2 regions of the Roseibium sp. AWQ4_254 genome follow, and region 2 is predicted to be linked to the other one. Evidence: riboswitches for the same ligand, from Rfam matches in the RefSeq annotation. Region 2 holds a riboswitch; the other holds the start of a gene.
What was found. A riboswitch is a leader RNA that binds a small molecule or an ion and turns the genes downstream of it on or off. The one in region 2 is predicted to bind S-adenosylmethionine.
Positions count from the first base shown of each region.

Region 1: another riboswitch for S-adenosylmethionine. It lies ahead of ACXAIC_RS10130 (hypothetical protein); the one in region 2 lies ahead of ACXAIC_RS18730 (O-succinylhomoserine sulfhydrylase).

Region 1 covers NZ_JBSWYH010000011.1:856-7,672, forward strand. Annotated here, with positions in the region: gene ACXAIC_RS10115 (NUDIX hydrolase) at 677-1,549, shown strand; gene ACXAIC_RS10120 (SlyX family protein) at 1,665-1,877, shown strand; gene ACXAIC_RS10125 (NADP-dependent oxidoreductase) at 1,909-2,910, shown strand; SAM-I-IV-variant riboswitch at 2,988-3,108, shown strand; gene ACXAIC_RS10130 (hypothetical protein) at 3,149-3,439, shown strand; gene ACXAIC_RS10135 (acyl-CoA thioesterase) at 3,496-3,834, opposite strand; gene ACXAIC_RS10140 (Crp/Fnr family transcriptional regulator) at 4,069-4,758, opposite strand; gene ACXAIC_RS10145 (ChbG/HpnK family deacetylase) at 4,989-5,786, opposite strand; gene ACXAIC_RS10150 (ArnT family glycosyltransferase) at 5,898-6,817, opposite strand, start outside.
Region 2 covers NZ_JBSWYH010000025.1:100,432-107,248, reverse strand. Annotated here, with positions in the region: gene ACXAIC_RS18745 (coiled-coil domain-containing protein) at 1-824, opposite strand, end outside; gene ACXAIC_RS18740 (YigZ family protein) at 1,073-1,627, opposite strand; gene ACXAIC_RS18735 (2'-deoxycytidine 5'-triphosphate deaminase) at 1,634-2,770, opposite strand; SAM riboswitch at 2,901-2,980, shown strand; gene ACXAIC_RS18730 (O-succinylhomoserine sulfhydrylase) at 3,026-4,225, shown strand; gene ACXAIC_RS18725 (Stf0 family sulfotransferase) at 4,398-5,174, shown strand; gene ACXAIC_RS18720 (LysE family translocator) at 5,183-5,803, opposite strand; gene ACXAIC_RS18715 (LysR substrate-binding domain-containing protein) at 5,933-6,796, shown strand; gene ACXAIC_RS18710 (CDP-alcohol phosphatidyltransferase family protein) at 6,813-6,817, opposite strand, start outside.

The DNA.
Region 1 (6,817 bases), on a different contig from region 2:
CCGTAACGAATGGCCGGTATGAGCGGCTGCGCCGCAGCGACATGCAGTCGGACGAACGACCGCTCCGGGCCGGAAGCGACTACGAGCCTGCCGGGCGCGAATGGCTGTTTCGCCAAATGCCGTAGCCTGAACCTGCATGGCAACAAATAACGGCCCCGGAACAATGCTCTCGCTCTATTGAAGGGCGCGAGAGACGATTGACTTGCGATCACGCTTAAGTTCGGGGCACGTTTCCGAACTGCCCTGTTTGCATTTGGGGCTCTTGTTGACTTTGCAGCCGCTCCTTGGATACGGGCTTTCAGCCCTCCTCAGGATAAGGCTGAGTGTGACCGGCCGGTGGCGGGCCGAATAGCCATCCTAGCGTCCATGCTGATGCTCACTGATCCGGCTGTCCAGATCCTTCCGGGTGAACCCGGTAGAATAATGAACACCTCAGACTATAAACGATGGCAGACATGGTCTTAAAGCGACGGCTGCTCTGTTGCTGGATCATGAGGCTGAGACACAACCATGGTTTCAGATCTGTGCGTGGTCAGTCCCCAACGTCCCCACCACTTTCATCCCAAGGAGCAAGCGGAGTAGACTAACCGCTTGATTAAGCATCGTCAGACACTTTAGGGCAGCCGATCCCGCTGCGACATGAAGGGTGTCACGCTTGAAAGTACAGGACGCGATCATGGACATTCTGCTGTTATGTGCCGGGGCCGCCGACAAAGCCTGGCCGGGGCCGGAGGCGGAACGGCCTTTGCGCACCAAGGGCAAACGCCAGGCCCAGAAAATCGGGGCGGCTCTCGGCCGGAAGGACCTGCGTCCCGACCGGGTGCTCACAAGCCCGGACGAGAGGTCACGGGTGTCTGCGGAAAAGGCCGTGAAGGCTGCAGGTTGGACGGCGCGCCGGATCGAAACCGTCTCCGATCCCCTCGCCTTGCTCCCTACTCTGTCCAAGGACAGGCAGCGTCAGCTTGTGTGTCTGCCGCCGGAAGCCTGCGCGTCACTGGCGGACCGGCTGGGGCTTGAGATCAAAACCCGCTCCGGCATGCTCTTTCATCTGTGCGGGACGCTGGAAGCACCCCGGGTGGTGGCCGGGATCGACGCCCGGGACCTGCCAGGAGGGTTCCCCTACCCGGCCCCGGATGGCCCGGAAAGACGCGCGCGGCCCGCCTATTATTACCGGCAATCCGCCGTGCTCCCCTACCGGCGGACCGGCGAAGGCCTGCAAATCCTGATCATCCGCTCCAGCAGCGGCCGTAACTGGGTGGTGCCCAAAGGCATTGTCGAGCCCGGCCTTTCCCCCGCCGCCTCCGCGCAAAAGGAGGCCCGCGAGGAAGCAGGGGTTGAAGGGCGCGTCGCACGCAAACCGCTGGGCAGCTTTTCCTATGAGAAATGGGGCGCCCCTTGCGAGGTCACTGTCTTTGCCATGGAGATCGAAACGGTGCTGGACGCCTCCCTTTGGGCGGAAAGCCACCGGACCCGCCAATGGGTCCGTGCACAAGACGCCGGCCAGCGTCTGCACGAGCCGGCTTATCAGGACATGATCAAACGTCTTTAGAGGAAAGCCGCGCAGGCAAATCCTATTTGTTCTTGCAGCCCGGCTGACCTATATCTTGCCCAGCGATGCGCCGGATGTATCCCCTGTCAAAGACCCCCACCATGGAGAGCCCCCTGTGAGCACAGATCAGGAGACACGGCTGGAGAAGCTTGAAGTCGACCTTGCCCATGCCCAGAACACCATTGACGATCTCAACGGTGTGGTCATTGCCCAGGGCAAACAGATCGACCGGCTTACCCGGGCGCTCAGCCAGATGACCGATCAGGTGGAAGAGCTGATGGACAATGTCCTGCCCCAGCCCCCGGTGGAAAAACCGCCCCATTACTGATCCCGGTGCAGTTCAAAAACGGATGTGTCCCATGAAAAATACCCGCCTGACCCTGGTTGCCCGTCCTGACGGACGTCTTGGCCCGGAGCATTTCAAGACGGTTGACGAGCCCCTCCCTCTGCTTGAAGACGGCAAGGCGCGGGTGCGGATTGTCTATGTGTCTTTGGATCCGGCCATGCGCGGCTGGGTGTCACCTGCAACGGACAGCTACATTCCCCCGGTCGAACTGGGTGAGACCATGCGCTCCCTGGGCGTCGGCATCGTGGAAGACAGCCGCTCGGATGCTTATCAAAAAGGCGACTGGGTCAGCGGCATGACCGGCTGGACCGAATATCTGGACGTCGCCCCTGGTCAGCTGAGTGTTGTGCCGAAAACCGCGCAGATCGAAGATTATTGCGGCTTGCTTGGTCTGCCCGGGATCACCGCCTATCACGGTCTTGTCGTGGAAGGTGAACCCAAGGAAGGCCAGACCCTTTGCGTTACCGGTGCTGCAGGATCCGTCGGCTCCCTTGTTGGCCAGATCGGTAAGGCCCTGGGACTGAGGGTCATCGGCATTGCCGGCACGCAGGAAAAATGCGACTGGCTTGTCAATGAGCTTGGCTTCGACGCGGTTCTAAACTACCGGACCGACGATCTGGACAATGGCCTGAAGGCTGTGGCCCCGGACGGGATCGACCTTCATTTTGAAAATGTCGGCGGCGCCCCCTTCAACGCGGCGCTGCAAAACATGAGGGCCCACGGGCGGATGATCATGTGCGGGTTCATCTCCGTGTATAATGGTGAAGGCATCGCCCCCGCTCCGGATATGACCGCAATCGTCCGCAAGCGCCTCACCCTCAAGGGCTTCACCATGCCGGACCACTATGCGCGCTATCCGGAGTATTTCGAGGCGCTCGGCAAACTGCTTGCTGATGGCAAACTGACCTACAGGCTGGACATTGAAGCGGGTCTGGAGAATGCTCCGGCCGTGATCAACAAACTGTTTGACGGCACCAATACCGGCAAACTGGTGGTCAAGGTGTCCGATCCATAAGATGCGCCAGATTTTTCAAGGCTTTTCACGGCTCTGTGGGCCGGGTTGCCAAGGCTGGCTGGACATGGCATAAGCCCCGCCATCATCAAGAGAAGGGCTGGCGCCCTCGCCAACCTGCCAACCGGGCAAGGTGGTTTCCGCACCAGGGATGCGGCTGGGGCTTCTGAACAGAAGATCCCGGCAACAAAGCGGTTGATTGCATGCGCCAGTCCTCCTCGGGCAACCGATGGAGGATTTTTTGTTTCAAGACCCCCTCGCAGGACGTGCAGCCGTTCTGATCGAAGACTGTCCCGACGGACCGGCCGCCTGCGCCGACCGGACCGTGTGGCTGGAAGCGGCGGAGGACTGCGTGCTTTTGCATCTGAAGAGCCTGCGCCTTCTGGGCGGCTTGCCGAAGCACAAGACACCGCTGTCCGCCGACCAGCGGGATCGCCGCCTGAAGGACCTCCTGCGGCTATGGGCGGCAGGGTGCACCTGTGCGATTGATGAGGATCTCTTTGCGGACCTGCTTAACAGGCCGAGCCGCTGACACATCCGCTCTGTGTGTCTGCACCGCCGCAGGACAATGAGAGCTTGCGGCCTTGCCTATTTCGGCACCGGACGAGGCCGGCCGTCATCGTCCACCGAGACAAAGGTAAAGTGGGCTTCAGTGACTTTTTCCCGGTGGCCGTAGCGATGGCGCAGGGCCCAGGATTCCAGCCGGATTTCCATGGAGGACGTGCCAACCCGCACAATATCGGTATAGACGCAAAGGACATCGCCCACATGAACAGGGCGGATGAATTTCATCTTGTCCACGGCGATGGTCACCACCCGGCCCTCTGCCCGCTGCCCCCCCGCGATACCACCTGCAAGGTCCATTTGCGACAGCACCCAGCCACCGAAAATGTCCCCGGCCGCATTGGTGTCAGCCGGCATGGCCATGGTCCGCAATGTCAATTCGCCGCGCGGCTTTTCCTGTTCGTCGCTCACGTCAGGCCCCTCTTCCTGTCAAACTTTGAAAGAGACTAGAAGGTTTGGCGGCCCTGTTGCACCACTAAAAGCGTTAATATGAACGGGAAACGCTGTTCTTCAGCGGTTTTTTTGATCACTCGCACGAGAAAAGCGGCAGCGTGAGCTGCCGCCGGGTGCTTGAGAAAAGGCCCCTTTGGCCAGGATTTACAGCGTTGCCGCCTGCTCCAGAAACGCGCGGTCTTCCAGGCAATAATATCCCGAAATCCGGCTGATGGTGCCCGAACGTTTCCAGTCATTCAGCACCCGGCTGACATTTTCGCGCGCCGCCCCGGCCATATTGGCGATGTCAGCCTGGCTAAGCTTGTAGTGGATCAAGGTCCGGCCATCATCCAGTGTCTTGCCGAAGGTCTCCGACAATTGCAGCAAGGTTTGCGCCACCCGTCCGGGCAAGGGTAAGAACGAGCGGGCGGCCAGAACGTCATTGGCGTGGCGCAGGCGCTTGCCGACAATGGACAGCATATGCCGGTAGACGGCCGGGTGCTCGTCGGAAAAGCGCTGGAAAGCTGCCTTTTCGATAAAGGCCAACTGGGCCTCCTTCAGGGCACTCACCGTCGCCGAGCGGGGACGCCCGTCCAGCAGCGCCAGTTCACCCACCAGATCGCCCGGCCCCAGAACCGCAAGCAGCTGCTCGTCACCGTCGACGGACAGGAGCGACACTTTGAGCGAACCTTCCAGAACCGCATAACAGCCATTTCCCGGATCGCCATTTTCAAACAGAATTGTGCCGGATGCGAGTTTCATTGGCCGGGCCAGACGGGACAGGCCAACAGCCAGGTCCGGCTCCAGGCCTTCCAGAGAAAAGCTGTTCTTTAAGAAGTCTTTGATTTCTGCCACATTTACCCCCTGCCAAGGAATTCACGACACAAAGTTCAGGCCACGCGCAATCCTGTGATGTCCGTCACGTGCGTTCAAGAAAAAAATCCCTATATCAATAGGCATGGAAGCGGGGCCGCCCCTCCCCCTTCCTGACCTCCACGAAAAACGGTCCTGTTCCCCGCAGGACCGTTTTTTCGTTCCAGCCAGCCAAAACGCCAGCCAACCGGCCGTATCCAGCCCCAGGACCATCAATTTAAAAAAACGTCCTTGCGCTCCAGAGTATGAAAGAACCTTTCACTGGACAGAACTTCATACTGGCATTCGCGAATGCCGATTTTGCGGCGCGGCTCATCCCGCATAAGCCGGTCATCTGAGCGGCCCGGAATGCAGGCCACGAAACTGCGGTCGCCCATCCCGTCAAAGTGATTGAGCAAAAGCCGGTGCAATTCTTCTACATCGGCCGTTGGCGGCAGCGGCTCGGCCCTGGGCAAAAGCTTGAGATTGTGCGGCTTTGCCAGACGGGAGAGCCGCAAGGTCTTCAGACCGGGCTGCAGCGGCGAAATAATCAGCGGCGGCGTGTCATAGCCTGCCCGCTCCACGGCCCGGAACACGAGCCGGGCCAGTGCCGTTCTGGCCAGAAGGCCATCACGCACCGCCACAAAATCCGGAGCCCGCTCCATCAGCACGCTGTAGCGCGTCAGCTGCGCCATCGCTTCTTCCAGCAGGATTTCGTCTGGCAGCAACTTGAAGAAAGCCCGCCTGCCCAGTTTCTCGCGGGTGAACATGCGCGGGCCATAGGTCTCTTTCATGCGTGTGCTGACAGGAGACACCCGGTCGCCGCTGAAGGCAAGCGTGAGGCCGAACAGGACGCTGCTGCCAACCTTTTCCGCCGTTTCCTGCAAGGGCCGGAACTCCCGGGGCCAGAGCTCGGATGCCACCAGCGCGCCAACCGCGCTCAGACGGCCGCGCTCCGCGAGGTCACGCAGCGCCCGGTCCACGCCAAAGGCAAGACCGTAATCCAAGGCACCTAGAGTAATTCGTTTCATAAAATCTGACAGGCAGGCCGGGTGAAAGGGAACGCCCCCTCCCTGCGGCATTCCACAAGCTATTGCAAGTCTTGGCTCGGCCCCTGGGCTGATTTTGAAAGCAAAGCGCGCTTATCTTGCAACAATCGGCTCAAAGACAGGACCCTTCAGGCCACTTACGCGATAAACCACCAGTTTTTCCAGTCGAACGCCTTTGACTTCCCGGTTCAAAACAGCAATTTTCTCGATATTTCCAAAGCTGTTGCTCAATTGATCTGCGCGGTCGCGCCTTTTTTCGGTCACATAAAGTCCCGGTCTGTCGAAGAGACCAGCGTCAGGCGCCGGACGCATCACGTAGCGCAGCGGTTCACTTGTCTGGAAAACCGGCAGGTCTTTCTTAAACAGAAAATCAAGCTGCGCGTTCAGGCCGTAGCTGGTGGTCAGCACGAAAGATGCATCGGCCTGCTGCGCCAGTCCTTTCAACTCCAAACCGATTTCCGGCCAGCCGCGCAGCTGGAAGGTCGGGTCCTTGCGCGCCAGCGCTCCGGTCAGGGGCCAGACCGCATGAACCTGAACCAGCCCGGCCACGGCGAGCCCCAGCACAACGGCACCGACACCGATCCGGCGCCAGAGAGCCTTCCCTGCCTGCCCATGCGTGACGAACACCGCCGCCAGAATGGCCAAGGCAGGAAAGAGCGGGGCCGGCCAGTTGGCCTGAACCCGGGCATGGAGAGAATGAAAACACAGATAGGCCAGAAACGGCAGGCATGTCAGCAGCACCAGAGAAGGAGCGCTCTGCCGTTCGCGCAGTCCCCTGACGAAAAGGCCCACGCCCGCAAGAGCCAGAAGGGCGGTCAAGGGATTGAGCAAACCCAGAAAGGCCCCGAGAAATTCCAAGATGTATCTGGTCGTGAAGCCGCCGCTGCCGGCCCGGCCGAATTGCTTGTAAAAGCTTGCCCAGTCGTGGAGATGGTTCCAGTAAAGGACTGGCGCAAAGCACAAGAGCGCAATCAGCCCGCCGGCCCAGAGCTGCCAAGTGCGCCACCAGCGCC
Region 2 (6,817 bases):
AGGCACAGCGTCAGCGCATCATAAATCAGGGTGCCGAGACGGACCGGAAAGCTCCGGTTCCGGTTGCTGCCGATCAGCGCCAGCACAAGGCGCCGGGTGAGGCGGGACACCAGGATCACTGCCACAAAGGCAAAGAGGCCGATAAAGAAGTTGCGGCCCCTGTCACTGAAAAACGAGGTGAAAGCCCGGCTGGCCACGTCACCGGGGTCGACCTTCTGGTCCTGCCGGGCGCGCAATTGCTGGCCGAGCGTTGTGGACTGATCCTCCGCCAGGATCAGCCGTGTTTGCCAGTCCTTGAGGATCAGCTCCAGCCGTTTGCGAAGGGCGCTGTCTTCAGGGGTGCGGGCAATCATCGGCTTGAGACGCGCAATCGCGGTCTTGGCCTGATCCGTCGCTTCGCCGGCTGTCAGCAAGGCACGCTTTAACTGCTCGATCTCACGGGCATTTTCCGTTGCCGACTTGAGGGTCCAGACAAAGGGGCGGACCAGTTCTTCCAGTTCGTCCTGCAGCTCGAATGGTTTATCCGCCGGGTCCAGATCGCTGGTGGACATGCCGGTGGCCAGGCCGATCAGCTGGTTTTCCAGCTTTGCGATCTCCAGATTGATGACCTTGAGCCGTTCTCCCAGATCGGTCCGGTCGATATCGGTGCCGGCCTCCTCGATGGCTTTGCGCAACTCTGCGGCGGCCTCCTGCTTGATCTTCTGGGCTTCCAGAATGCTCTCGATGGCCTTCAGGGACGTTGCGATCTCGTCGCTGGCCTGTGCGGACGGGGCCGGGCGCGAAGATGGCTGGGTCTGCGCAAGCGCGGCGGGAGACAGGGTCAAGAGAAGCGTCAAATGAAGCATTGCAGCAAGACTGCGCAGCAGGGGCGGAGGCAGAAGGGACGGGAACGTCCACCGGTCCTGTCCGGTGTTCGAAGGCCCGGCGCTGGGGAGCGTGCGCTCAAAATATCTGAAACATGTTCGTGATGTCTGCAAAGCCCTGATCTCTGATTCCGCTGCATGGAGAGCGTGAGCATAGTCACAGTTGGAGACCCGTAAAAGACACAGTCGAGGGGAAACCCAGGCCGGGTTCAGCCCACCAGCTGGCTGATGCGGTCCTCCGGTCCTTCCACGCTCAAGGTCACTCCGGTTTCGGTATAGTGCCGGGCGGTCACCGTCAGGCCGAGGGTGCCGATCTGGCGTTCCAGATCGGACGCCGAGGCGAAGCTGGCGCTGAGCGTCCGTGTCAGAATCTTTTGGAACAGCACCAGCTCTGCGCTGTTGATCGCGTCCTGGGCCGCCCCCGAATAGGCCCGGGCCAGGCCGCCGCCGCCCAGTTTCGTGCCGCCGAAATAGCGCACGATCAGCACGCCGCAATTGATCAGTCCAGCCCCTTGCAGAACCCGCAAGGTCGGCATGCCGGAGGTCCCGGCGGGTTCGCCGTCATCCTTGCCGCTTTCCTCGATCCGGCCGTCTTCCAGAAGGCGCCGGTGGGCGCTGACCACATGATTGGCCTTGCGGTGGTCCTTGCGCAGCTCCTCAAGACGCGGCTCAAACAGCTCTATCGGCACCAGATGCGCCAGAAAACGGGATTTCCGGTCCTCCAGAAAGCCTTCGAATTCGCGTGTAACGGTCTTGAAAGCCATGCAGGATCAGGCAGAGGCCTTGAAGTGTTTCGACAGTTTCAAAGCCTGGCCCTGATAGTTGGAGCCGATCCCCTCGCCATAGAGGCTGGCAGGCCGTTCAGCCATGTGCTCATAGACGAGGCGGCCGATGGTCTGGCCGTGTTCCACAAGGAAAGGCACATCATGGGAGCGGACCTCCAGCACCGCCCGTGAGCCGATGCCGCCGGCGCCCGCATGGCCGAAACCGGGGTCAAAGAACCCGGCATAGTGCACGCGGAACTCGCCCACCAGAGGATCGAACGGCACCATCTCGGCGGCAAAATCCGGCGGCACATGGACCGCCTCCTGGCTGACCAGAATATAAAACGCATCCGGGTCCAGGATAAGCTCCGCCTTCTGGCGCCGGTAGACCGGCTCCCAGAAGTCGAGCGGGTGCTGCGCGCCGACCACATCCACATCAATCAGGCCGGAATGGTGTTTGGCGCGGTAGCCGATCAGGCTGTCCGGGCCGCCGCCCTCCAGATCGATGGAGAGCTGAACCCCGCCGCCAATGCGTTCATTGCCGCCGCTCATAAGCGTGTGCGTCTTGTGCACCTCTTCCAGTTTTTCATCGGCAATCAGCGTGTGCCCGCGCCGGAAGCGGATCTGGCTGAGGCGCGAGCCGCTGCGGGCCAGGATCGGAAAGGTAAGGGGGGAAATTTCCGCATAAAGCGGTCCGTGATAGCCCGCAGGCACCGTGTCGAAGGCATGGCCATGGTCGGTGATGACCCGGGTGAAGACATCCAGCCGCCCGGTGGAGCTTTTCGGATTGGCTGTTGCCGAAATATCCGCCGCCAGCGCCAGGCTTTCCTGCAGCGGCACGATATAGACGCAGCCGGTTTCCAGAACCGCGCCCTCTTTCAGGTCAACCGTATGCAGTTTCAGGGCGTCCAGGCGGCCTGCAACCGTGCTGTCCGGGCCGGGCAGGAAACTGGCGCGCACCCGGTAGGCGACCTGGCCGAGGCGAAGATCGAGGCTGGCGGGTTGAACCTGCCCGTCGACCGGCGGTTCGGCGGCCGTGATTTCTCCGGCGGCAAACATCTCGTGAATGATGCGTTCCGGCAGAATACCGTCCGCCTCCAGAGTTGCGCTGCCCGCCAGGGCCTGCCCCGCTGTCGCGTTCATTGAAAGGTCCTATTTGATCATCAATCTGGAATCCTTAAAGGATGGCGCCGCCAACGCCAACCGTGTTTGTCGCCTGCCCGGGCGATTTCGCGCAGGATGATTGACCCGGCAGCGCTTTTCCCTTAGGACACAGAGATTGTGTGGTGATTTGGGCCGGCCGGCTTGCAGCCACGTTAAACAACTTGCTAAAAAGGCCGGAGGTGCAAACCCCGGTCCTGCGGCTGGGGTTTTTTGCGTTTGGAGCGATGGAACAAGATGACTGAGACCACCAAAACCGGAAACAAGACGTGGCGTCCGGCAACCTCGCTGGTGCATGGCGGCACCGTGCGCTCCCCCTTTGGTGAGACCTCAGAAGCCATGTATTTGACCCAGGGCTTTGTCTATGACACGGCCGAGGCAGCTGAAGCCCGCTTCAATGGCGAGGATCCGGGCTTTGTCTATTCGCGCTATGCCAACCCGACCGTTTCCATGTTTGAAGACCGGATCAAGGCGCTGGAAGGGGCGGAAGCGGCCCGGGGCACGGCCAGTGGCATGGCGGCCGTCAATCTGGCCCTGATGGCTTCCGTAAAGGCGGGAGATCATGTGGTGGCCGCCAAGGCCCTGTTCGGCTCCTGCCGCTATATCTGCGAAACCCTGCTGCCGCGCTTCGGCGTGGAGAGCACGCTCGTGGACGGCACGGATCTGGACCAGTGGAAGGCGGCAGTGAAACCCAACACAAAGGCGCTGTTCCTGGAAAGCCCGACCAATCCGACCCTGGAGGTGATCGACATTGCCGCTGTTGCCGGGATCGCAAAAACGGCCGGTGCACGGCTGATTGTCGACAATGTGTTTGCAACGCCGCTTTTTCAGTCCCCGCTGCAGCTGGGCGCCGACGTTGTGGTCTATTCCGCGACCAAACATATTGATGGTCAGGGCCGCTGTCTCGGCGGTGTGATCCTGTCCGGCGAGGAATGGATCGCCGACGAGGTGATGCCCTTTGTCAAGCATACCGGCCCACATATGAGCCCGTTCAATGCCTGGGTGCTGATGAAAGGGCTGGAGACGCTCCCCCTTCGTGTCGCCCGGCAGACGGAAACCGCTGGCCAGATCGCGGACTTTTTGGCCGGCCAAGCCAAGGTGAAGCAGCTCATCTATCCGGGCCGGGACGACCATCCTCAAGCTGACATTGTCAAACGGCAGATGCGCGGCGGGTCCACCATGTTGGCCGTGGAAATCGAGGGCGGCAAGGAGGCTGCTTTCCGCTTCACCAATGCGCTGGAGGTCATCCGGCTATCCAACAATCTGGGCGATGCCAAGAGCCTGATCACCCATCCGGCGACGACAACCCATCAGTCCATCGGGGACGAGGCCCGTGCAGAACTGGGCATCAGCGACGGCATGCTACGCCTGTCTGTCGGCTTGGAAGATCCACTGGATCTTCTGGAAGATGTCGAAAAGGCTCTGGGCGCGATTTGATCCCGGATCCGCACAGGGGCTCCGGATTTCTGCGAATTAGACCAGCAGGTTGAAGTGAATTCGAGCTGCTTAATCTTGTTTTTTAAGGTGAAGATCGAAACATAACCGATTAAAATTATTTCAAAAACAAGGTTAAGAGCCAGCATCCTCTTTAGGCAAGTGAACGAAAATCATGTCCAGTACGCATGGAGCTGCCTATCAGGCCTTTGTCATCTGCACCTCGCCGCGCAGCGGCAGCACGCTGTTGTGCAAGCTGCTGGCGGCGACAGGAAAGGCAGGCAATCCAAAATCCTATTTTCACGACAACAGTCTTGACGAGTGGCAGGACTATCTCGGACTTGGCGGGCAGAGCTATGCCAGCGGCCGGGACCGGCTGACAGCGCTCTTGGAGGCGGCACGCGATCAGGGCAGGGCGGGCACCAGCCTCTTCGGGCTCCGGTTGCAGGGCAAGAGCTTTGCCTATTTTACCGGGCAGCTCAAAACCCTTTTTCCCGATCTGGCGACCCACGCGGCCCGCATTGAAGCTGCTTTTGGCAAGACACTGTTCATTCATCTGACCCGGAAGGACAAGGTCGCCCAGGCAGTGTCCTTTGTGAAGGCGAGCCAGAGCGGGCTCTGGCACAAGGCGCCGGACGGGTCCGAACTGGAAAGACTGTCGCCGCCCCGCGAACTGGCCTATGACCCGGACCTGATCCGGCTGCATCTGGACCAGATGACCCGGTATGATGTGGCCTGGAACCGCTGGTTCCAAGAGGAGGGCCTTCAGCCGCTGCGGATCTCCTATGATGCGCTGTCGTCCGACCCGGAACAGGTCCTCACCACGATCTTTGACCGTCTTGGCCTTGATCCGGACGGCGCACGGGGCATCGAACTGCCGGTCGCCAAACTGTCGGATGAGGTCAACCGGGACTGGATCGATCGGTTCCGGGCAGATCAGTGTGACCGCTGAAACTTAAGTCAGGAGACTTTCGCAACCAGGCCCATGGCCCCGGCTGCTGCGGCGAGCGTTGCGCTGCCGATACGGCTCATGAGCTGCGGATGGTTCTGCAGAAAACCAAGAGCGCGTTTTGCGCCAAGCGCATAGAGCATTACGAACATAAGATCGAGCACGGCAATCGTCGGGCACATGGTCAAAAGCTGGCCAGCCAAGGGGATCTGTGTGTCGAGAAACTGCGGAAAGAAGGCCGTGAAAAACACGAGTGCTTTTGGGTTCGCTGCGGCAACCAAAAAGCCGGAGACGTAGAGCTTGAAAGCACTGGCCGCATGCGGAACGGCAGGGATTTCCCTCTTGGCTGATGAGGTCCTGTACATTCGAAAGCTCATGAACAGCAACACTGCAACACCGCTCCACTTGATTGTTTGAAAGGCCAGCTCGGATCTGGTGATAACAAAACCCAGACCTGCAGCCACAATCAGCATCTGGATCGCGTTTGCAGAAATGTCTCCAAGGGCTGTGAAGACCGTCTTGCGCGGACCGTAATTTAGGGAATGCACCATCGCCAGAAGAATGCTCGGGCCAGGGGTTATGGTAAGGACGAGAGAGGTGGCGGCAAAGGCCAGCCAGGCTTGAAGCGTCATTTTCGGAGAGTCCCGGAAAAGGTTGGTATCGGTGAAGGCCCGGAGGCCAATGGCAGGAGTCTCAGAATTGAATTGGATAAAAAAATAACTTGAAGTTATAGTTTCGCTATGTCCGTTCCTGATATTTCAATGACAGTCGCCCGTGCACTCGGTCTCGTCCAGCGATATGGCAGCGTTTCAGAGGCTGCGCGGGTTTTGGGGGTCAGTCAGCCCGCGATAAGCAAGGGTATAGCTCAGCTTGAGCTCTCTCTCGGAATGCCGCTGCTGGTACGTGGAACGCGTCCACTGAGCCTTACCGATGAAGGCATGGCTCTGTCTGACTACGCTGATCGAGCAGATCAACTGCAGCAGCAGGTTCTCAAGCAACTGGAAGACCTCAAAAGTTTTAGAAGCGGCACTGTGCGCCTTGGGTCTTTCGGATCTTCGGCGTCATTCCAGATCCTTCCGGGTATCTTATCGGCTTTCGCAAGGGTGTTTCCGGGGATCAATGTCGAAATTATGGAATTCCCCGATGAACAGCTTGCCCAATGCCTGGAAGACGGACTGGTTGATCTGGCAATCATGTCGCTTCCAGAGGATGAAGAACTCGAAATTGCCTCCGTAACTACCGACAGGCTTGTTGCGCTTGTTGCGGAACATCATAGTCTGGCAATGCACGACACTGTAACGCCTTCGGATTTGGCAAGGTTCCCGTTTATTTTGACCAAAGGTGGCAGTGGTCCGCTGGTCGAGCGATGGTTCGCAGCCTTGGGAGTGGTGCCGCGGGTGGCGCATACAATCCTTCAGATCAATTCAATCATTGCCCTTGTTGAAGCGGATTTGGGAGTTTCAGTTATTGCAGAACAAGCTCTGCCAAAACATTTGGGGCGATGCAGGATTCTCGGCCTGCAGCCAGAGGTTCCGCGCAGTTTCGGTTTTGTGCGAAAGGCGATAGCCGCACGGTCTTTCGCAGCGGAGCAATTCTGGAAATTTTGTTCTCAGAATCCGATTTGACCTAAGAGCAAGAAACTCAAG